DNA from 3 places in the Bacillus sp. PK3-067 genome. Region 2 is predicted to be linked to each of the others. Evidence: a T-box and tRNA genes for the amino acid it is inferred to sense, from the RefSeq annotation. Region 2 holds a T-box; the other regions hold tRNA genes.

Region 1 (7,099 bases), 140 kb from region 2:
GAACGTTATTAACTTATCGTTAGGTGATGATAGCAACAATCCACTCGATCCAACATCTATCGCTGTTAATAATGCAATGCTTTCAGGCGTTGTTACAGTCGTTGCTGCTGGTAACTCTGGACCAAATCCATCAACACTCGGATCACCAGGTGCTTCACCATTTGCAATTACGGTTGGAGCAAGTGATAGCTCTATTTCCTTACCGAAACTATCAGGTCATGCTGGACAATTACAATTTCCTAACCTAATTCTATTCGGCAAAAACTTCACTGATAAAATAGAAGATTTCAAGGGACAAACTTTACCTATTGAATATGTAGGAATTGGTACGCCTGACGAGTTTAGTAAAAAAGATGTAAAAGGAAAAATCGCTCTCGTTGCACGCGGTACACTGTCATTTGATGAAAAAATTGCTAATGCAAAACAAGCAGGTGCAAAAGCCGTTATTATTTATAACAATGTGGATGGAGAAATTCCTTTCTACGTTGGCGAAAGTACAAAATACATTCCAGCATTCCGCCTAACGAAAGAAGAAGGTGAAAAACTAAAAGCTCAAATCGAACAAGGTAGCACCTCCTTAACTCTCGATGAAATTAATTACATTCAAACAGAAGGCGATCATCTTGCAGACTTTAGCTCACGCGGTCCTGTTACAGCAAATGATGATATTAAGCCTGATATTACAGCGCCTGGTGTCGCTATCCTTTCAACAGTTCCTGAATATATTAACGACCCGCAAGAGGGTGAAAACTACGCTGTTTCCTATGAGCGTATGCAAGGAACATCTATGGCTTCTCCTCATATCGCTGGCGTTGCTGCTCTAATTTTACAAGAACACCCAGACTACTCTCCGTTCGATGTAAAAGCGTCTCTTATGAACACAGCTAATGATTTAAAAGAAAAATATTCCGTATATGAAGTTGGAGCTGGGCGAGTAGATGCTTACAACGCCGTTCGTACAGAAACAAGCTTTAAAGTATTAGATACGACACAAACTGTTGTAAATGATGAAGTAATTGAAGTACCCGAAGAAACTGGATCTATTGCATTCGGTAAGTTTTATCAAAAAGACGGTGAAGCTCTTGAACAAAAACGAAATATAAAAGTAACTAATCATAATAAACAAGAGAAAAAAGAATTTAAAACAGAAATTTCTTATACACCAGCATCGTCTACTATTAACGATGCTGTCGCAAACGGTGTAAAAATCTCTGCTCCAGAAACAATTACTCTTGATGCTGGCAAAACAGGTGAAATTGAAGCAAAAATTAATGTTCCAGCCGGTGTGAAACAAGGCCGATATGAAGGGTACATTCATATTACGAACACAAAAAATAAAGAAGAAACATATCAAATCCCATTCTCTATTCGTGTATCAGAGCCTGGTATTGAAAATGCAATACTATCAAGAAAAGCAATTTCAACTGATACATCTAAATTCAATCCATACGGTGAATCGTATGTTCACGGAGCATTCCAATTAAACAGCGAACTTGAAACGTTAGATCTTATCGTAAAAGATTCCAAAACAAATAAAGCTCTTGGCTTCATTGGAACATTAAACACGAGTGGCCTAAAAACTGATGTGTATTACTACTTAGATTCATTCTTTAATGGAAAAGTGTATCCTTTTACAAATGATCCTGCAAAACCAATCGGTAATGAGAAAATCAACTTACCAGAAGGAGACTACACAATTGAGTTTGTCGGTTATGATAAGGCTGGGAAAGCACGTGTAAAAGGTGATTATGTTGTAATTGATAATACACCACCAGAAGTGAAATTAACTGGATTAAAACCTGGTATTTACGAGTTAAATGAAGAAAATTATACAGTAGAAGATGGCAAAAAAGCACTATGGATTAAAGGAAATGTATACGATTCAAACGTTGATTACTTAAAAGGAAAAGGATTAAACATTACGCAAGAAGCGAATGGCGTTATGTACTATGACTATTCTCCATACTTGCATAAGTTTTTACCGATTAATGCAAATGGCGACTTTAAAGTTGGCATTACACCTGACTCCTTCAGAACGGAAGGTCCAATGAACACAGGCGTATATATTTTCGATTATGCAACTGCAGGTCCTGACTATCCAAACGGTGTAAATAACTACTGGTTTATCCCGCAAGGTGCTCAATATGCAAAAACTAGTTACGATAAAAAAGAATTATATAAAAATGACGAGTTCACAGTAACACTAAACGCGAAACACGTAAAACAATTTGTTGCTGGGCAATTTAATGTAAACTTCCTAGAGAAGAACTTCAAATTTGCAAATGCGAAATTTAATCCTGCTTTTGAAAAGCTACTTTCCCAAAAAGGGGTAACCGCAAAAGTAAATGAACCGAAACTAGAGGCAGGCTCTGTTACAGTTGGCGGAGCTATCGATGACAAAAATTTTGCTGGATTAGATGGTGATTTCCCGTTCATTGATGTAACGTTCAAAGTAGAAAATGATGAGTTTTATGAAGCAAACGCTCAATTAGAATCACCAATTTTTGTTTACTGGAAACAAGGTGAATCAGAACCAAATAGAATGCGTGTACTTCAAGATCAAACATTCTCAGTTATGTCCTTAAACTCATTAGTAGAAGGAAATATTAAACCTGGTGCATTCTTAAATGAACGCGGATATTTAGATGAAAAGTTCGATTATACAAAGCTTGGCGTAAAAGTATATGCGACTGATTCTTACCGTCATAAGTTTGAAGGCTCACTAGATAAATACGGATACTTCAAACTAAATGGACTTCCAGTTAATAAACGCGACTATAACTTATATGTAGAGGTGCCAGGACATTTAACAAGCCGCCTAACAACGAAACTTGGTACTGAAAAAGACGGTAAGTTGCTTGGCCAATATTATTATGCAAGACCTGACGAAAACCTTGCCGGCGATGTAAATGGTGATAAGGTAATCGATATTAAAGATGCTGAAATTATTGCTAGCAACTATGGTAAAAAAGGACTAACTGTAAAAGACGGAGATCTTAATAAAGATGGTATTGTCGACGAAAAAGATATTCGCTTCGTTGAAAAGAACTTCTTGAAAAAAGGGCCAGATGCATCTAAATCACAAACACCTGTAGAAAAATCAAAAAGCGGTACACTGGCAGATATTTTAAAGAAATTAGGATTAACGCCTAAAAAATAATAAAGTGAAACTTTAATCAATTGAGGTTTTACTGCCCGGCAAATAGCGGAATAATAAAGAGCACTCTACGTAAAATAGAGTGCTCTTTTTCTATAAACGACCCTTATCCAGCAAAAGGGGTATATTGGGGATATACAAGGGAAACCGGAAAAGGAATTTATATTAAATTATATAAGTTCAGAGGTAAGAAGCAGTTTCCCACCCTGAACTATTTAGCAATTATTATAGTACTGGTGCCATTGTTTCTTTTAATACTTTTACAGAATGAGCGAACTTCGCTTTTTCATCTTCATTTAGCTCAAGTTCTACAATTTCACGTACACCTTCGCGGTTAATTACAGCTGGAACACCTACGTAAGCATCTTTCTCGCCGTATTGACCTTCAAGGTATGCAGATACAGTTAATACGCTGTTCTCGTTGTTTAAGATTGCTTTAGTTACACGAAGTAGTGACATACCGATTCCGTAGTAAGTTGCACCTTTACGCTCGATGATATGGTAAGCTGCATCACGTACGTTTTCGAAGATTTTGTCTAAGTCTTCTTGTTTGTACTGTTCGTTGTTAGCTAAGATTGTTTCTAATTTTTGTACACCGATAGTAGCGTGGCTCCATACTGGAAGTTCAGTGTCACCGTGTTCACCAACGATGTAAGCATGAACGTTACGTGGATCTACATCTAAGTAGTCACCTAACATGTAACGGAAACGAGCAGAGTCTAAAGTAGTACCAGAACCGATTACGCGCTCTTTCGGTAAACCAGATTCTTTCCAAGTTACGTAAGTTAAAATATCAACTGGGTTAGTTGCGATTAAGAAGATTCCATCGAATCCGCTATCCATAATGCCTCGAACGATTTGTTTAAAGATCTTTGTATTTTTCTCAACTAAGTCTAAACGAGTTTCACCTGGCTTTTGTGGTAACCCAGCAGTGATAACAACTAAATCTGCATCTTTACAATCTGCATAGCTACCGCTCCAAACTTTTGTTGGTGATGGAGAGAATGGTACCGCATGGCTTAAGTCCATTGCTTCCCCTTCTGCTTTTGCTTCATTAACATCTACTAATACGAATTCTTCAGCTACACCTTGGTTGATCATTGAGTAAGCGTAACTACAACCTACAGCTCCTGTTCCTACTAATACTACACGATTGATACCTTTTTTCATGGTAATTTCCCCTCTCTATTGTTCACATATATTTTTTTATGATTGTTTAAGTAATTAATTAAAATACTAATTTAATGTTGTTTAACTTCTTTACATTCATATTGTAGCACGTATTATTGTGAATTAATTCACAAATTATGACCTATTTGTGAACTTTTTCACATAGAGTGTAAAGTTATTGGAATAGGTGTGGAATCCATTTCAATGGAGGCGTTCTCTTTAGATTGTGAAAGGGATTTTCTTGTGGTTTTTGTCGGTAAGTGAAATTATACCAGCGATTTTTAGAATATATCGACCGTAACTCCAAATATATCAGCGATTATTAAAATTTATCGATCGTAACTCAAATTATATCAGCGATTTTTGCAATATATCGACTTACCGACAAAACTCGACAATACTGACAACATAAAAAAACTGTCTTCAGTAGATCACAGCTATTGAGAGAAAGCAACTTCTTCTATATATTATTTATTTTCCACAGTAGCTCCCAGATGCATTTTTCATCGGTTTCTCCAAGTGTAGGAGGCTACAGCCATACAGCTGGGGTAAAAGTTCAAGTTGAAGTTAATTCCTTCATATTCATACAGGTCCAAATAATTAACATGATTGTATTTACGGCTCTCTATGTACCCAACTGCAACAGCTAATACTTCATATTTCTTCTATTGCATAAAAAAGCAGACTATCCAAAGTCCATTTTTATACAACAAAAAAGAGATAGCAGATTATGCTATCTCTTTTAGTATGACCCGTACGGGATTCGAACCCGTGTTACCGCCGTGAAAGGGCGGTGTCTTAACCACTTGACCAACGGGCCAGTTCTGGCAGAGAAGAAGGGATTCGAACCCTCGCACCGCGTTCGCGATCTACTCCCTTAGCAGGGGAGCCCCTTGAGCCACTTGGGTACTTCTCTATAAATATGGCTCCGCAGGTAGGACTCGAACCTACGACCGATCGGTTAACAGCCGATAGCTCTACCACTGAGCTACTGCGGAACAATTATGGTGGGCCTAAATGGACTCGAACCATCGACCTCACGCTTATCAGGCGTGCGCTCTAACCAGCTGAGCTATAGGCCCATAATTGAAAAGCGGGTGAAGAGAATCGAACTCTCGACCAGAGCTTGGAAGGCTCTTGTTTTACCACTAAACTACACCCGCATTAAATTGTAAATGGTGAGCCATGAAGGACTCGAACCTTCGACCCTCTGATTAAAAGTCAGATGCTCTACCAACTGAGCTAATGGCTCATTTTGAAAGTGGTGCCGACTAGAGGACTTGAACCCCCAACCTACTGATTACAAGTCAGTTGCTCTACCAATTGAGCTAAGTCGGCTTGCGACTTCAAAATGGTGGCTCGGGACGGAATCGAACCGCCGACACGAGGATTTTCAGTCCTCTGCTCTACCGACTGAGCTACCGAGCCTTTATGTAAAAATGGCGGTCCCGACCGGGGTCGAACCGGCGATCTCCTGCGTGACAGGCAGGCATGTTAACCACTACACCACGGGACCATTTGGTTGCGGGGACAGGATTTGAACCTGCGACCTTCGGGTTATGAGCCCGACGAGCTACCGTGCTGCTCCACCCCGCGATGATAAAATATTTACTTTAGAAAAAATGGAGGAGGTAGAGGGATTCGAACCCCCGCGCGACTCTCGCCGCCTGTCGGTTTTCAAGACCGATCCCTTCAGCCGAACTTGGGTATACCTCCGAGATATATACGTCTAATGGTGGACCTTGTAGGACTCGAACCTACGACCGGACGGTTATGAGCCGTCTGCTCTAACCAGCTGAGCTAAAGGTCCTTTATGGTAGCGGCGGAGGGGATCGAACCCCCGACCTCACGGGTATGAACCGTACGCTCTAGCCAGCTGAGCTACACCGCCATAAATGATATTAATTTAAGTGGAGCCTAGCGGGATCGAACCGCTGACCTCCTGCGTGCAAGGCAGGCGCTCTCCCAGCTGAGCTAAGGCCCCATGTTTTTTAGGAATATCGGGAAGACAGGATTTGAACCTGCGACCCCCTGGTCCCAAACCAGGTGCTCTACCAAGCTGAGCCACTTCCCGTTAATAAAAGCGCGCCCGAGAGGAGTCGAACCCCTAACCTCTTGATCCGTAGTCAAACGCTCTATCCAATTGAGCTACGGGCGCATATGGTGCCGAGGGCGGGGGTCGAACCCGCACGGTGGTCACCCACCGCAGGATTTTAAGTCCTGTGCGTCTGCCTGTTCCGCCACCCCGGCATGTCATATTGAAAATTGGAGCGGAAGACGGGATTCGAACCCGCGACCCCAACCTTGGCAAGGTTGTATTCTACCACTGAACTACTTCCGCAAGACATGTATGAGTTATTTAATTAAAAGTGCGGGTGAAGGGAGTCGAACCCCCACGCCAAAGGCGCCAGATCCTAAGTCTGGTGCGTCTGCCAATTCCGCCACACCCGCATATTAATTTATTTAAGAAAAATGGGGCGACTGATGGGAATCGAACCCACGAATGCCGGAGCCACAATCCGGTGCGTTAACCACTTCGCCACAACCGCCATGATTTCTGGTGCCGACTAGAGGACTTGAACCCCCAACCTACTGATTACAAGTCAGTTGCTCTACCAATTGAGCTAAGTCGGCTAAATGGTGGAGGATGACGGGATCGAACCGCCGACCCCCTGCTTGTAAGGCAGGTGCTCTCCCAGCTGAGCTAATCCTCCATTTGTCTGGCAACGTCCTACTCTCACAGGGACAAGGTCCCAACTACCATCGGCGCTA
Region 2 (7,099 bases):
AAGTCACCTTCTTGAGAGGCCAATTCTTTTAGTTTCGTGTCAATTTGTTGAATTGGTTTCACCAGTTTACCAGAGAACCACCATGCAAGAATAATTGCAACGATAATACATACAACAAGTGATAAGAAAATAACATATTCGATTAAGAGTGCAGATTGATCAATTTTTTCAATAGATTGTTCACGTAATTTAGCTTGTTCATTACTGTAATTTGTGAAGTCACCAATTACTTTATAGACCGTTCCGTTTTCTGAAGAAGCTACTTGTAAAGCTTCTTCCCATTTTTGTTCTTTTGCAAGAGTGAATACTTTTTCTTCAATGAACTTTCTCCAAGTAGACCCTAATTCCATTGTGCTTTTTACGGACGAAGAAAGATTTGGATTAGAAAGAAGTTTATCTTTTGAATCCTCAAGACGTTTACTCATCTCATTAAACTTGTCTAATTCGACTTGATCATGTTGTAGTAAATAACCTCTTAAAGCAGAGAGCTGTACTTGATAAGCGTCTCCACGCTCTTTCAATTCTGTTGCCAGTGGAGAAATTTCTTTTTGTAATGTTTCAGCTTTACGAGATTGGTCGATAGCAAAAAATAAAATAAATGCTAAGGCGACACCAAATAAAGCGCAAATCGTTCCCATCATGAACATAAGTTTTTTTCTGATACTTACAAAATTCATATAATTAAAAGCCTCCTTTGTGAAATCTTAGTATTAGAATTAATAAATGTAAAAAATTGAAAGAAAGCTTTACTCCAGTTGGAATAAAGCTTTCTTATTTCCTTTAGGAATTATAGCAGACGGAATGAGAGATAGAAAGAGATATTTTAAAGTGAAAAAAGAGAGACTGTAAAACTTTCATTCCTATACCTTTGAGCTCGTGTCATTTTCACTTTAAGCGTTTGTTTTGAAATGAGAGACGAGAACTTCAAGTTCTTGTACGATTGTTTTCATTTCAGATGATTTGTTAGCCACGATACTCATTTTGTTTACTTGATCACCAGCCGAATGCGCTGTTTGTGATGTTTCTGCAGCAACTTCGTTTGAAATAGAAGCGATATTATTTAAAGCTGCGTTCATTTCTTCAGAGCTTGCAGCCATCTCTTCAGCAGTTGCAGACATTTCTTGCATTTGTGTAGAGACTTTGTTAATGTGGTTAACAATTTCTGAGAATGAAGATCCGGCGGTACGAATAACCGTAATTCCTTCAGAAGCTTCTGCTTGACCTTGTGTCATCATATCATTTGCTATTTTTGTATCAGCTTGAATTTGATGAAGTAAATGGTTAATGTCAGTTGCGGCTAGTTGAGATTGTTCAGCAAGTTTTCGAACTTCATCGGCAACAACAGCGAATCCTTTGCCGTGTTCACCAGCACGAGCTGCTTCAATAGAAGCATTTAAAGCGAGCAAATTTGTTTGCTCAGCGATATTCGAAATAGATTGAAGTGCAGTATCAATATGATTTGTATGTGTAATGAGTCGCTCAACTACTTGTGATGTAGCGTTAACAGCTTCGTTAATTGTATGCATTTGTGTAATAGATTTCTCAATGACTTTATTCCCATCATCTGCTTTTTCTGAAGTTGTGACAGCTAAACTAGTAACAGAAGAGGCGGACTCAGCGATACGCTGAACACTCGTTGCCATGTCATCCATTGCGGTTGAACTTTCTTCAATGCTAGAAACTTGTGAACGAATATTGTGTTCAAGAGCATTCATAGTTTCTTGGGTTCTTGCGGTATTTTCCATAGAAGCGGTTGTTTCGATAAATACATTTTCGGAAGCTTCTTTTACACTTGTTGATGTTTGTTGAACTTGTTTTATTATATGCTGTAAGTTAGTGAGCATTTGATTAAAGGAATTTGCAATGTCACCAATTTCATCTTTACTTGTTACGTGTAATCTAGCCGTTAAATCTCCGTCTTGAGAAGCTAATTCTTTTAACTTCTCATCAATTTGTCGAATTGGTTTAACGAGTTTACCAGAGAACCACCATGCTAATAAGATAGACGTTAATGTACATGTAATAAGTGAGAAGAAAATAATATATTGAATAAGTGATGAAGAAGACTCGACATCAGCAATTAATGCGTCACGTTTCTCATTCTCTTCATTTGTATATTTATTAAAACGACCTAAAAGATCATTTACATAATCTGTTTGTGATAAAGCAATTTTGGATGCTTCGTCCCATTTTCCTTCACGCGCAAGAGGTAGTACCTCATTATCTATGACGCTACGCCATTTTCCACCCATTAAAATAGCTTCTTTCATTCCTTCTGGGAGCTTCTTGTCACTTGTTACTTTCTCTCTAGTATCAGCTAATTTTTTCCCTTCTCGATTGAACTTATCTAATCCTTTTTGATCATGTGATAGCAAATATTCTTGTAAACCAGCAACTTGTGCTTGGAACCAATCGCCACGTTCTTTTAAAATCGTCGCTCTTTTTGATACATCATTTTTTAACGTTTCGATTTCACTTGCTTGATTCATGGCGAATGAAAGAATAACAATAAGAGCAATACTAAATAAAGAAGAAATGCTTAAGAGTGTGAACAGTAGTTTTTTTCGAATACTAACATATTTCATCGTTACCCCTACCCTCATTTAAACTGTTTATTATGATTTATAGATATTTAAAACGAAATTAATAAAAACATTATTATGAAGTTATTAATCTGTTCAATGAAAATTATAGCAGATAATGGAAGGAGTCAGATTAGTATTAGAAAAAGTTCTTAAAATGTATACATTTGCATATCATAAAATTCATAAATAAATATTAGAAATGCTATTGAAATTTGAAATGACATCATGTATACTTCTAATTAGTTGATAACGATTATCAGTATCAACTAAAAACATTACTCTTCGTTATGTTGGTCATACCCCTTTTTGACGACGTAAGTCAGAGACGAAATGTTGAAATATCTTGTGTCCTATTCTACAGAATTATGGTAATCTCCAACCTCAACTTATATGCGTGAGCATGCAAAAAGGATCCTATCCGTGAAGGGATCCTTTTTTGCATGCTGTCGCAATTATTGTATATAGACCAGGGATACGTTCTTCGATTCCTTCTGGTGCAGTAGAAGGAAAGACCCATCTTTGATGAGATCCATGTTCTTCAACTAGTTTTTCGATTTTAAAACGTTCTTCCGCAAGTGTTGTAATGATTTCTCCTAGCGTCCAGCGACGGATGGTTGTTTTAGGTAGCGATTCTTTCTGTGCTTCTGTAAGAAGGATGCTATAAGCAACATCATCTTCAATTAATTCTTCATCGAAATAATTTCCATTGGCCTGAAATGATGGGTGGTCGACTCCTAATAATTTCGTGTAAACAGGATGATAGTCACGAAGGATAAGCATTCCATCTCGCTTAAGTAAAGTAGCAATTTTTTGAAAGAGTGGTTTTAAATCTAGAAAGTAATGGAGTACACCAAGTTCCAGCAATACGATATCAAATGATTCGGAGAGCTGCACATTTAATACATCAGAAACGACATACTGGATAGAGACACCTGCTGCGTCCGCAAGTTCATTTGCATATTTTGCATTACTTGCTGAAATATCAACAACTGTTACGTCAGAGCCTAAAAGGGCAAGTGCGACAGCTTTATTTCCTTTTGAGCCGAGTAAGTTAATAATACGTTTTCCTTTTGGAGATTGTATATAAGGTAAATAATGTGCTACTTCGCGTGTGGGATCTTCCATAATTTTTTTCGCATAATCCTCCGGTGCCCCATGGCGATTCGTCCAAGCTTCATAAGCAGCTGTATTCCAGCTTTTTTCATTTATAGCGCTTAGTTGTTTTTGGTTCAATGTTATCACTCCTTTTGTGAACGTATAGGTATTCTGCGGGAGGATGGGATTTCCTTTTCGTTCTAGATAAAAGTTTGATTTTTCTGTGATTAAGTCGTACAATACTTGTTATACGTAAAAGCGTTGAAAAGGAAAAGTAGGATGAACACATTCTTTCCAGAGAGCTTCGGTAGCTGAGAAGAAGCAAGAATATTCATTTGAACAATGGCCTTTGAGCTTCGTCCTGAACTTATCAAATGATAATAGTAGGCGGCGACGAGAGTTGGTACTCGTTATCAAAACCACAGTATAAGAGCATAGAGCTCCGTACTTGTTAAGGCTAATTATGTGAGTGATTGGCGAAATAAGGTGGTACCGCGACTGTTTATACAGCCCCGCCCTTATCTTTTTTAAGATAGGGGCGGGGCTTTTTATATTTTAAAGGAGGAATGTAAGATGAGTATTTTTATTGGGGGCGCTTGGCCGTATGCGAATGGTTCATTACATCTTGGTCATATTGCGAGTTTATTACCTGGAGATATTTTAGCACGTTATTACCGGTCAAAAGGTGAGAATGTGCTGTATGTTTCAGGAAGTGATTGTAATGGAACACCGATTGCAATTAGGGCAAAACAAGAAGGTGTGACGGCGAAGGAAATTGCTGATCAGTATCATGAAGAGTTCCAGCGATGTTTTCGTAGCCTTGGTTTTACTTATGATTGCTATACACGTACAGATAGTGAGCACCATCATGAAACGGTTCAAAATGTTTTTTTACGTTTATTAGAAGAAGGACATATTTATAAAAAAATAGTGGAACAAGCGTATTGTGAAACGTGTACGCAGTTTTTACCGGATCGTTATGTAGAAGGAATATGTCCACATTGCCATGAAGCAGCAAGAGGAGATCAATGCGATGCGTGTTCTGCTATTTTAGATCCACTCGATTTGTTAGAAAAGAAATGTAAGTTATGTGGTAGTACACCATCTGTACAGGAAACAGAGCATTTCTATTTCGCATTGCATACATTTCAGGAGCAAATTAAAAGGGCTGTAGAAATTGCCAAGCAAACAGGGACATGGCGCGACAATGCGATTCAACTAACAGAGAGATATGTAAAGGAAGGATTACTAGATAGGGCCGTATCACGTGATTTACCAATTGGGGTACCAATTCCAGTAGAAGGGTATGAAGATAAGAAAATTTACGTATGGATTGAAGCAGTGACAGGCTATTATTCAGCGAGTAAACATTGGGCTGAAGAAACAGGGAAAGATGATCAAGAGTTTTGGGATAGCGAAGCGAAAACATATTATGTGCACGGAAAGGATAATATTCCGTTTCATTCCGTCATTTGGCCAGCGGTATTACTTGGAATAGGGGAGGAAGCAATCCCGCGTCATATCGTTTCGAATGAATATTTAACAGTTGAAAAAAGAAAATTATCTACAAGTAAAAACTGGGCAGTATGGGTGCCTGACATATTAGAACGCTATGATCCAGATTCTATTCGTTACTTTTTAACCGTCAACGCACCAGAAAATCGCGATACTGATTTTTCATGGCGGGAATTTATTTACAGTCATAATAGTGAATTATTAGGTGCATACGGGAACTTTGTGAACCGGACATTAAAGTTTATCGAAAAATATTATGGTGGTATCGTGCCGAAGGGAAGTATTGAGGTAGAGCTGAAAGATAAAGTAGAAGGATTATATAAGCGTGTAGGAGAGGCGATTGAGCAAACTAAATTTAAGGTGGCGCTAGAAACAATATTTGATGCAGTACGTTTTGCAAATAAATACTTTGATGAAAAGCAGCCTTGGAAACAAAGAGAAGATGATCCAGTTTCATGTGAAGAAACGATTTATAACTGTGTGTATCTTATCGCTAATTTTGCAAATCTCCTTGAACCGTTTTTACCATTTTCAAGTGAAAGAGTTCGAAACACATTGTCGATTGTGAAACGAAATTGGGAACCGCAAAATACGTTGCCAAGTAGAATTGATAGCGTACAGCCATTATTTGAGCGAATCGATGTAAAACAAATTGAGCATGAGATAGAGAAGATGTATGGAGCGGTAAAATGAGATAGAGAAAAAGACCTTTCAAGTAAATGAAAGGTCTTTTGTTATGCAGTATGATTCTCTTTCTTATCTTTCAAAAAGAAAAGTACAGCAAGGATTACAAGAATAATAGCTGCAATATCATACGTTATTTTAAATGTAGTATTAAAGTTTAAGTACTCTACGAAAGGAGTTTTCACTGCTCCTGCATATATACAAACGGGAATGAGAAGTAAATCGTAAAATTTCTTTTCTTTCATATATCTTATTAGGAAGAAGATACACATAATAGCAAAAAATACGATGCTTAAAATAGTCATTTATACCTCCAGATAAATTTACTTATTTTAATTGCAGTTATATCTTTTATATAAATTCTGTATTTTTTCAAGCGCTATGCACGCGATTTTGTTTCCTTTCTTTCCTAGCCGTAAGCAGCTTAGGAGTGAAGATCCCAACTAATATGAAAATAATTCCAATCCACTGCATGAACGTTACGACTTCATGTACAAGTGTAATAGAAGCAATAATAGCAGTTGGTAATTCAGCTGCACCTAATATTGTACCAAGCCCTGTTCCAACCTTTGGTACACCGATTGAAAAACAAATGACAGGTACAACAACGCCGAATAATCCGAGGAAGAAAGCATATTTCCATAGACCGGCTTGCAAAGCACCGTCTGTTAAAAAGGTTGGCGGAAAGAATAGGCATACGATAAGAGTAGCGCTTGTTGTCATAAGGAAGCTTTTCGTATAAGGCGGAACATCCGTAGCGACGCGCCCGCTTGCAAAAACATAGAATGAAAAAGAGACAGCAGCTAATAGTCCAAAGATAATCCCTTTCGTAGAAAAACTTTGTCCGAGGCCTTCAGATACACCACCTGCAAACAATGTACCAGCAAATAAAATAAGGATAGATATAATCTTATCGCGGCTTGGAAATGTTCGATTTGCAATTGCTTCGATAATGACACCAATCCAAGTGAACTGAAAGAGTAGGACGACAGCGATAGATGCGGGTAGTTCTTCTACAGAAATAGCGTAGAAAATCCCGGTCATACTCATTGTTGTTCCGACGGTTAGTAAGGAAAAGAATTGTTTTTTTGTTACTTTATGACGTGAAAAGAAAAGAACGAGTAGAAATAGTCCAATCCATCCGAAGACATATTGTCCCCCTAATAGTTGATGTGCTGAAAATCCATTTATGAATCCGAGTTTGAAAATAGTTGAAAGTA
Region 3 (7,099 bases), 970 kb from region 2:
AAAAATCTCTTTCCACTTCCGAGAAAATGTACGTTCATTCGTTAAAAAGGCATTTTTAGATAGCTGCTGTGTAATTGTACTTCCTCCTTGCACGACACCACCAGCCTTTATATTCTCAACAGATGCCCTAATAATTGCTATATAATCTAAACCGTTATGATGATAAAATCTTTTATCTTCTGTCGCAATAAATGCATGTGTTAATGATTCTGGCACCTCTAACTTAGCCGGTACATGTAATTTACTAATATCACTTTTCTCAATCATTACATTTCCAATGAATAATAACGTACAACTTAACAATAATAATAATATAATGGCTTTATAAAAAAGTTTAGTCATTGGATTTAATGCAACTTTTTGATGATAGTTCACCCTAGATAATACTCGTTCTTTCATCTTGAACACCTCTTTTCCACACAGCATATAACTCTTACTTTAAGAATACATTGTTGTAAAAAAATATCCCATCGATTTCTCTTACACGTACCTTACATCATTGTAAGGTATAAAGTGAAACTTTAATCGGCCCTCATTAATCAAGCTTACTGCCCAGCAAATAGTTGGATAAAAAAGTATTGTATCACAGTCTTTTTTTATCTACTATTCATCTGAAATATTGAATATAGGTTATGTTAAAGTACGAATAACCAATAAAAGAGAAACCCTTAAGACTATTATATTTTCACTTTACACTTTAATTATATCATCTACAAATATATATACTTTTGACTATCTAGTAATCTAAATGTATATAACATATAGATTTATTATACAGAACAAACGTTCCCTGAATCAATACTAGTGCTATTATTATTTTGACCTTTTTCTTAAACAGTATACAAAAAAAGAGTAGTGATTCGAATGTATCTCAAATCGGCTACTCTTTTCTTTACAATCTTCCTATTAAATTATACGGCTGTACTTCCCACGTTTCATACGGAATAAAATGTGTTGCTCTCATTGCATCAAGCGTTCTGGATTTCATATGAGGACGCGTTATATACTCATCTATGTTCTCTTCATTTAACTCAACAAATTTAGCCTCTTGTATTTCTTCAGGTTGAATTTTTATTTCACCACTTATATATGCTACTTTAAAAACAACAGCTAGAATATGCATAGAAGTATTATAATAAACGCCTGTAATTCCGATAGGCTTCACCGTTAACCCTGTTTCCTCTTTTATTTCCCTACAGACAGCTTGATCGAGCGCTTCGCCTTCTTCTACCTGTCCTCCTGGCAACTCCCACGTATCAGCTCGCCAGTGCACTTTTGTTAATAACACTTCATTTTTTCCATTTGTTAAATAACCGGCTACAGCAACGATATGCTTTGGTGTCTTATGTTCCATATTAAGCCTCCTAGAGATAATGAATATTTTATATATCCCTATAATCATATTCCCTACCTACAACAAAATACCTTTAATACTTCATCACCTTAATTAACTTCATAAAAAAGACCCTATCCGCTAAGCGAAAAGGGTCATCTATCGTATTACTCTCCTAAGTCTACGTTGTGATAAACTTGTTGAACATCTTCTAAATCTTCTAATGCATCAACCATTTTCTCAAATTGTGCTTGAGCATCTTCAGGAAGTGTTACATCACTTTGTGCAAGCATTGTTAATTCTGCAACTGTAAACTCCTCAACGCCAGCACCTTTAAGTGCAGATTGTACTGCATGAAATTGATCTGGTTCAGCATACACGATAACAGAATCTTCTTCTTCTAGAATGTCACGTGCATCTACATCTGCTTCCATTAAAATTTCAAGAACTTCATCTGATGTTTTACCTTCAAGGCCGATAACAGCTGTCGCATCAAACATGTAAGCTACAGAACCGTTCACACCCATATTACCACTATTTTTGCTAAATGCAGCTCGTACATCTGCTGCAGTACGGTTTACGTTATTTGTAAGTGTATCTACAATAACCATAGCTCCATTTGGTCCGAATCCTTCATAACGAAGCTCGTCATAATTTTCTTCTGAACCGCCTTTTGCTTTTTCAACTGCACGATCAATAATTGTTCTTGGAACATTGTATGTTTTCGCACGCTCTAATACAACTCTTAGTGCTTGGTTTGATTCTGGATCTGGCTCGCCTTGTTTTGCTGCCACATAAATTTCACGCCCAAATTTCGCGTATATACGGCTTGTATTTGCATCTTTTGATGCTTTTTTGTCTTTAATATTGTTCCATTTACGGCCCATACTTTCCACTCTCTTTCCCGTTTTAAATCTACATAAAAATATTAATATGAAATATAATGTGTGTTCAACACATTTTTAAAAGAAATATAAAAAGTTCATTTTTGATTCATATTACAGACATAATATAAATCACTATCATTTTGTTCTTTCGACAAGTTATATTATACATGAATTCCTACGTTTATTACGAATTTTAGAAGCACATAGTATAATTTAACAAAAAGACTCTAACATTTCTGTTACAGTCTTTTTATATTGCCAATAAAGATTTCCATATTATTCCCATAATTGTTTTCTATTGTTGTATAATAAAAATAGGAAAAAATTTGAAGAAAAGATGGAGGGTGAATTATGACACATTCCAAAGACAAAAAATCACATGCTTTTAAAGGAATAGGAGAGAAGTTAAACCCAACTATCTATCAAGTGAGATTCATGAAATTAGATGAACCAATTCGATTTGAGTCGTTTCCTGAATTAAAGGAATTAGGAGACTGGTTGAGTACTTCAACGCACATGTGGTCATGCCACTCAACTATGTACAAATACAACAGAGAAGAGTTTGAAAAGAAGTTCTTAGAAATTACGAAATTAACAGCTGATCATGTACTAATATCTACTGGTGGCGTCGGATTTAACTTCATGTCACCAGGTTGGAGAAATTCTCTATAAAATAATGAAATTATATAAAGGGATAAAAATTTATCCCTTTATTGTTTTGTAGCTTTCCCCAACTGTATCGCATGTACTAAATGAATAAGTTTACCTTAATCATTTATAACCATTTCACCAACACACCATTTTTGCTTATTTTATAGTATGATGAAAACATAAAAAGACTCTACACATTTGGTGTAGAGTCTTTTATTACGCCGTTCATGATACCGATGGTCGGGGTCGAACCGACACTCCCGAAGGAACACGATTTTGAGTCGTGCGCGTCTGCCAATTCCGCCACATCGGCACAAAAGAAAAGGCGGCAACCGGATTTGAACCGGTGATAAAGGTTTTGCAGACCTCTGCCTTACCACTTGGCTATGCCGCCATATTAAATTTTATTGGAGCGGAAGACGGGATTCGAACCCGCGACCCCAACCTTGGCAAGGTTGTATTCTACCACTGAACTACTTCCGCAAAAATGGCTGGGCTAGCTGGATTCGAACCAGCGCATGACGGAGTCAAAGTCCGTTGCCTTACCGCTTGGCTATAGCCCATCGAATTCTTACTTAATTATATGTAAGTATCCATTAGATTATTTGTAATTTTTAAAATAAAAATGGGGCGACTGATGGGAATCGAACCCACGAATGCCGGAGCCACAATCCGGTGCGTTAACCACTTCGCCACAACCGCCATGTTGTGTAAATATATTTGGCAGGGGCAGTAGGAATCGAACCCACACTGGAGGTTTTGGAGACCTCAGTTCTACCTTTAAACTATGCCCCTATGTAAATGGTGGAGGGGGGCAGATTCGAACTGCCGAACCCGAAGGAGCGGATTTACAGTCCGCCGCGTTTAGCCACTTCGCTACCCCTCCGAAACTTACATGGTGCCGGCTAGAGGACTTGAACCCCCAACCTACTGATTACAAGTCAGTTGCTCTACCAATTGAGCTAAGCCGGCGTATTTTATTAAAATAAATGGTGGCTCGGGACGGAATCGAACCGCCGACACGAGGATTTTCAGTCCTCTGCTCTACCGACTGAGCTACCGAGCCTTATTAAAATGGCGGTCCCGACCGGGGTCGAACCGGCGATCTCCTGCGTGACAGGCAGGCATGTTAACCACTACACCACGGGACCATTTGGTTGCGGGGACAGGATTTGAACCTGCGACCTTCGGGTTATGAGCCCGACGAGCTACCGTGCTGCTCCACCCCGCGATAATACTATTCATATAAAATTTATATGGTGGAGGATGACGGGATCGAACCGCCGACCCCCTGCTTGTAAGGCAGGTGCTCTCCCAGCTGAGCTAATCCTCCAAAGTGGTGACCCGTACGGGATTCGAACCCGTGTTACCGCCGTGAAAGGGCGGTGTCTTAACCACTTGACCAACGGGCCAAATATTATAAATCCTATGGCGGAGAGCAAGGGATTCGAACCCTTGATACGCTTGTGACGTATACACGATTTCCAATCGTGCTCCTTCGGCCAACTCGGACAGCTCTCCAATGGCTCCGCAGGTAGGAATCGAACCTACGACCGATCGGTTAACAGCCGATAGCTCTACCGCTGAGCTACTGCGGAATAATATTGCCTGGCAACGTCCTACTCTCACAGGGACAAGGTCCCAACTACCATCGGCGCTAGAGAGCTTAACTTCCGTGTTCGGTATGGGAACGGGTGTGACCTCTCTGCCATCATTACCAGACATTATTCTTTTGAGACAATCATTATTATAACTTATTTACTTTAAAAGTCAACAAGTTTTTTATGTTCTCTCAAAACTAGATAACATTGCTACATATTATATGGTTAAGTCCTCGATCTATTAGTATTCGTCAGCTCCACATGTCACCATGCTTCCACCTCGAACCTATCAACCTGATCATCTTTCAGGGATCTTACTAGCTTACGCTATGGGAAATCTCATCTTGAGGGGGGCTTCATGCTTAGATGCTTTCAGCACTTATCCCTTCCGCACATAGCTACCCAGCTATGCCCTTGGCAGAACAACTGGTACACCAGCGGTGCGTCCATCCCGGTCCTCTCGTACTAAGGACAGCTCCTCTCAAATTTCCTACGCCCACGACGGATAGGGACCGAACTGTCTCACGACGTTCTGAACCCAGCTCGCGTACCGCTTTAATGGGCGAACAGCCCAACCCTTGGGACCGACTACAGCCCCAGGATGCGATGAGCCGACATCGAGGTGCCAAACCTCCCCGTCGATGTGGACTCTTGGGGGAGATAAGCCTGTTATCCCCGGGGTAGCTTTTATCCGTTGAGCGATGGCCCTTCCATGCGGAACCACCGGATCACTAAGCCCGACTTTCGTCCCTGCTCGACTTGTAGGTCTCGCAGTCAAGCTCCCTTATGCCTTTGCACTCTACGAATGATTTCCAACCATTCTGAGGGAACCTTTGGGCGCCTCCGTTACACTTTAGGAGGCGACCGCCCCAGTCAAACTGCCCACCTGACACTGTCTCCCGGGTCGATAAGACCCGTAGGTTAGAATTTCAATACAGTCAGGGCGGTATCCCACCAGCGCCTCCACCGAAGCTAGCGCTCCGGTTTCAATGGCTCCCGCCTATCCTGTACAAACTGTACCAAAATTCAATATCAGGCTACAGTAAAGCTCCACGGGGTCTTTCCGTCCTGTCGCGGGTAACCTGCATCTTCACAGGTACTATAATTTCACCGAGTCTCTGGTTGAGACAGTGCCCAAATCGTTACACCTTTCGTGCGGGTCGGAACTTACCCGACAAGGAATTTCGCTACCTTAGGACCGTTATAGTTACGGCCGCCGTTTACTGGGGCTTCAGTTCAGAGCTTCGCTTACGCTAACCCCTCTCCTTAACCTTCCAGCACCGGGCAGGTGTCACCCCCTATACTTCGCCTTACGGCTTCGCAGAGAGCTGTGTTTTTGCTAAACAGTCGCTTGGGCCTATTCACTGCGGCTTTCCGTTAAGAAAGCACCCCTTCTCCCGAAGTTACGGGGTCATTTTGCCGAGTTCCTTAACCAGAGTTCTCTCGCACACCTTAGGATTCTCTCCTCGCCTACCTGTGTCGGTTTGCGGTACAGGCACCTTTTATCTCGCTAGAAGCTTTTCTTGGCAGCGGGGAATCAAAGACTTCGCTCCATAAGGAGCTTCCCCATCACAGCTCAGCCTTTACGATAAGCGGATTTGCCTACTTATCAGCCTAACTGCTTGGACGTGCACAACCAATCGCACGCTTCTTCTATCCTTCTGCGTCCCTCCATTGCTCAAACGATAAAGAGGTGGTACAGGAATATCAACCTGTTGTCCATCGCCTACGCCTGTCGGCCTCGGCTTAGGTCCTGACTAACCCTGAGCGGACGAGCCTTCCTCAGGAAACCTTAGGCATTCGGTGGACGGGATTCTCACCCGTCTTTCGCTACTCATACCGGCATTCTCACTTCTAAGCACTCCACCAGTCCTTCCGGTCTGACTTCACTGTCCTTAGAACGCTCCCCTACCACTGATACCATTGGTATCAATCCGCAGCTTCGGTGGTGTATTTAGCCCCGGTACATTTTCGGCGCAGAGTCACTCGACTAGTGAGCTATTACGCACTCTTTAAATGGTGGCTGCTTCTAAGCCAACATCCTAGTTGTCTAAGCAACTCCACATCCTTTTCCACTTAATACACACTTTGGGACCTTAGCTGGCGGTCTGGGCTGTTTCCCTTTTGACTACGGATCTTATCACTCGCAGTCTGACTCCTAAGGATAAGTCATTGGCATTCGGAGTTTGACTGAATTCGGTAATCCGATGAGGACCCCTAGTCCAATCAGTGCTCTACCTCCAAGACTCTTACACTTAAGGCTAGCCCTAAAGCTATTTCGGGGAGAACCAGCTATCTCCAGGTTCGATTGGAATTTCTCCGCTACCCACACCTCATCCCCGCACTTTTCAACGTGCGTGGGTTCGGGCCTCCATTCAGTGTTACCTGAACTTCACCCTGGACATGGGTAGATCACCTGGTTTCGGGTCTACGACCACGTACTAAACGCCCTATTCAGACTCGCTTTCGCTGCGGCTCCGCCTCTTCAGCTTAACCTCGCACGGGATCGTAACTCGCCGGTTCATTCTACAAAAGGCACGCCATCACCCGTTAACGGGCTCTGACTATTTGTAGGCACACGGTTTCAGGATCTCTTTCACTCCCCTTCCGGGGTGCTTTTCACCTTT

The links. The T-box of region 2 lies ahead of metG (methionine--tRNA ligase). A T-box ahead of a tRNA ligase gene usually reads a tRNA of that ligase, here a tRNA-Met.
Region 1: it has a tRNA-Met gene. The T-box ahead of metG (methionine--tRNA ligase) is inferred to sense a tRNA for this amino acid. The anticodon was not compared.
Region 3: it has a tRNA-Met gene. The T-box ahead of metG (methionine--tRNA ligase) is inferred to sense a tRNA for this amino acid. The anticodon was not compared.

What each region holds. Positions count from the first base shown of each region.
Region 1 covers NZ_CP096490.1:4,831,420-4,838,518, forward strand. Annotated here, with positions in the region: gene M1D73_RS24920 (S8 family serine peptidase) at 1-3,160, shown strand, start outside; gene M1D73_RS24925 (L-lactate dehydrogenase) at 3,383-4,327, opposite strand; tRNA gene M1D73_RS24930 (tRNA-Glu) at 5,076-5,147, opposite strand; tRNA gene M1D73_RS24935 (tRNA-Ser) at 5,153-5,243, opposite strand; tRNA gene M1D73_RS24940 (tRNA-Asn) at 5,251-5,325, opposite strand; tRNA gene M1D73_RS24945 (tRNA-Ile) at 5,333-5,409, opposite strand; tRNA gene M1D73_RS24950 (tRNA-Gly) at 5,420-5,490, opposite strand; tRNA gene M1D73_RS24955 (tRNA-Lys) at 5,504-5,579, opposite strand; tRNA gene M1D73_RS24960 (tRNA-Thr) at 5,590-5,665, opposite strand; tRNA gene M1D73_RS24965 (tRNA-Phe) at 5,680-5,755, opposite strand; tRNA gene M1D73_RS24970 (tRNA-Asp) at 5,768-5,843, opposite strand; tRNA gene M1D73_RS24975 (tRNA-Met) at 5,847-5,923, opposite strand; tRNA gene M1D73_RS24980 (tRNA-Ser) at 5,951-6,043, opposite strand; tRNA gene M1D73_RS24985 (tRNA-Ile) at 6,061-6,137, opposite strand; tRNA gene M1D73_RS24990 (tRNA-Met) at 6,142-6,218, opposite strand; tRNA gene M1D73_RS24995 (tRNA-Ala) at 6,239-6,311, opposite strand; tRNA gene M1D73_RS25000 (tRNA-Pro) at 6,328-6,401, opposite strand; tRNA gene M1D73_RS25005 (tRNA-Arg) at 6,412-6,485, opposite strand; tRNA gene M1D73_RS25010 (tRNA-Leu) at 6,489-6,577, opposite strand; tRNA gene M1D73_RS25015 (tRNA-Gly) at 6,594-6,668, opposite strand; tRNA gene M1D73_RS25020 (tRNA-Leu) at 6,698-6,778, opposite strand; tRNA gene M1D73_RS25025 (tRNA-His) at 6,801-6,876, opposite strand; tRNA gene M1D73_RS25030 (tRNA-Thr) at 6,886-6,961, opposite strand; tRNA gene M1D73_RS25035 (tRNA-Val) at 6,966-7,041, opposite strand; rRNA gene rrf (5S ribosomal RNA) at 7,046-7,099, opposite strand, start outside.
Region 2 covers NZ_CP096490.1:4,973,988-4,981,086, reverse strand. Annotated here, with positions in the region: gene M1D73_RS25785 (methyl-accepting chemotaxis protein) at 1-677, opposite strand, end outside; gene M1D73_RS25780 (methyl-accepting chemotaxis protein) at 891-2,585, opposite strand; gene M1D73_RS25775 (class I SAM-dependent methyltransferase) at 3,000-3,818, opposite strand; T-box leader at 3,933-4,203, shown strand; gene metG (methionine--tRNA ligase) at 4,254-5,888, shown strand; gene M1D73_RS25765 (hypothetical protein) at 5,930-6,184, opposite strand; gene M1D73_RS25760 (EamA family transporter) at 6,252-7,099, opposite strand, start outside.
Region 3 covers NZ_CP096490.1:522,683-529,781, reverse strand. Annotated here, with positions in the region: gene M1D73_RS02815 (transglycosylase domain-containing protein) at 1-399, opposite strand, end outside; gene M1D73_RS02810 (NUDIX hydrolase) at 893-1,354, opposite strand; gene M1D73_RS02805 (YebC/PmpR family DNA-binding transcriptional regulator) at 1,501-2,220, opposite strand; gene M1D73_RS02800 (DUF3884 family protein) at 2,572-2,892, shown strand; tRNA gene M1D73_RS02795 (tRNA-Leu) at 3,103-3,184, opposite strand; tRNA gene M1D73_RS02790 (tRNA-Cys) at 3,195-3,265, opposite strand; tRNA gene M1D73_RS02785 (tRNA-Gly) at 3,280-3,354, opposite strand; tRNA gene M1D73_RS02780 (tRNA-Gln) at 3,360-3,434, opposite strand; tRNA gene M1D73_RS02775 (tRNA-His) at 3,498-3,573, opposite strand; tRNA gene M1D73_RS02770 (tRNA-Trp) at 3,593-3,666, opposite strand; tRNA gene M1D73_RS02765 (tRNA-Tyr) at 3,674-3,757, opposite strand; tRNA gene M1D73_RS02760 (tRNA-Thr) at 3,768-3,843, opposite strand; tRNA gene M1D73_RS02755 (tRNA-Phe) at 3,862-3,937, opposite strand; tRNA gene M1D73_RS02750 (tRNA-Asp) at 3,947-4,022, opposite strand; tRNA gene M1D73_RS02745 (tRNA-Met) at 4,026-4,102, opposite strand; tRNA gene M1D73_RS02740 (tRNA-Val) at 4,129-4,204, opposite strand; tRNA gene M1D73_RS02735 (tRNA-Glu) at 4,209-4,283, opposite strand; tRNA gene M1D73_RS02730 (tRNA-Ser) at 4,301-4,392, opposite strand; tRNA gene M1D73_RS02725 (tRNA-Asn) at 4,395-4,469, opposite strand; rRNA gene rrf (5S ribosomal RNA) at 4,478-4,593, opposite strand; rRNA gene M1D73_RS02715 (23S ribosomal RNA) at 4,694-7,099, opposite strand, start outside.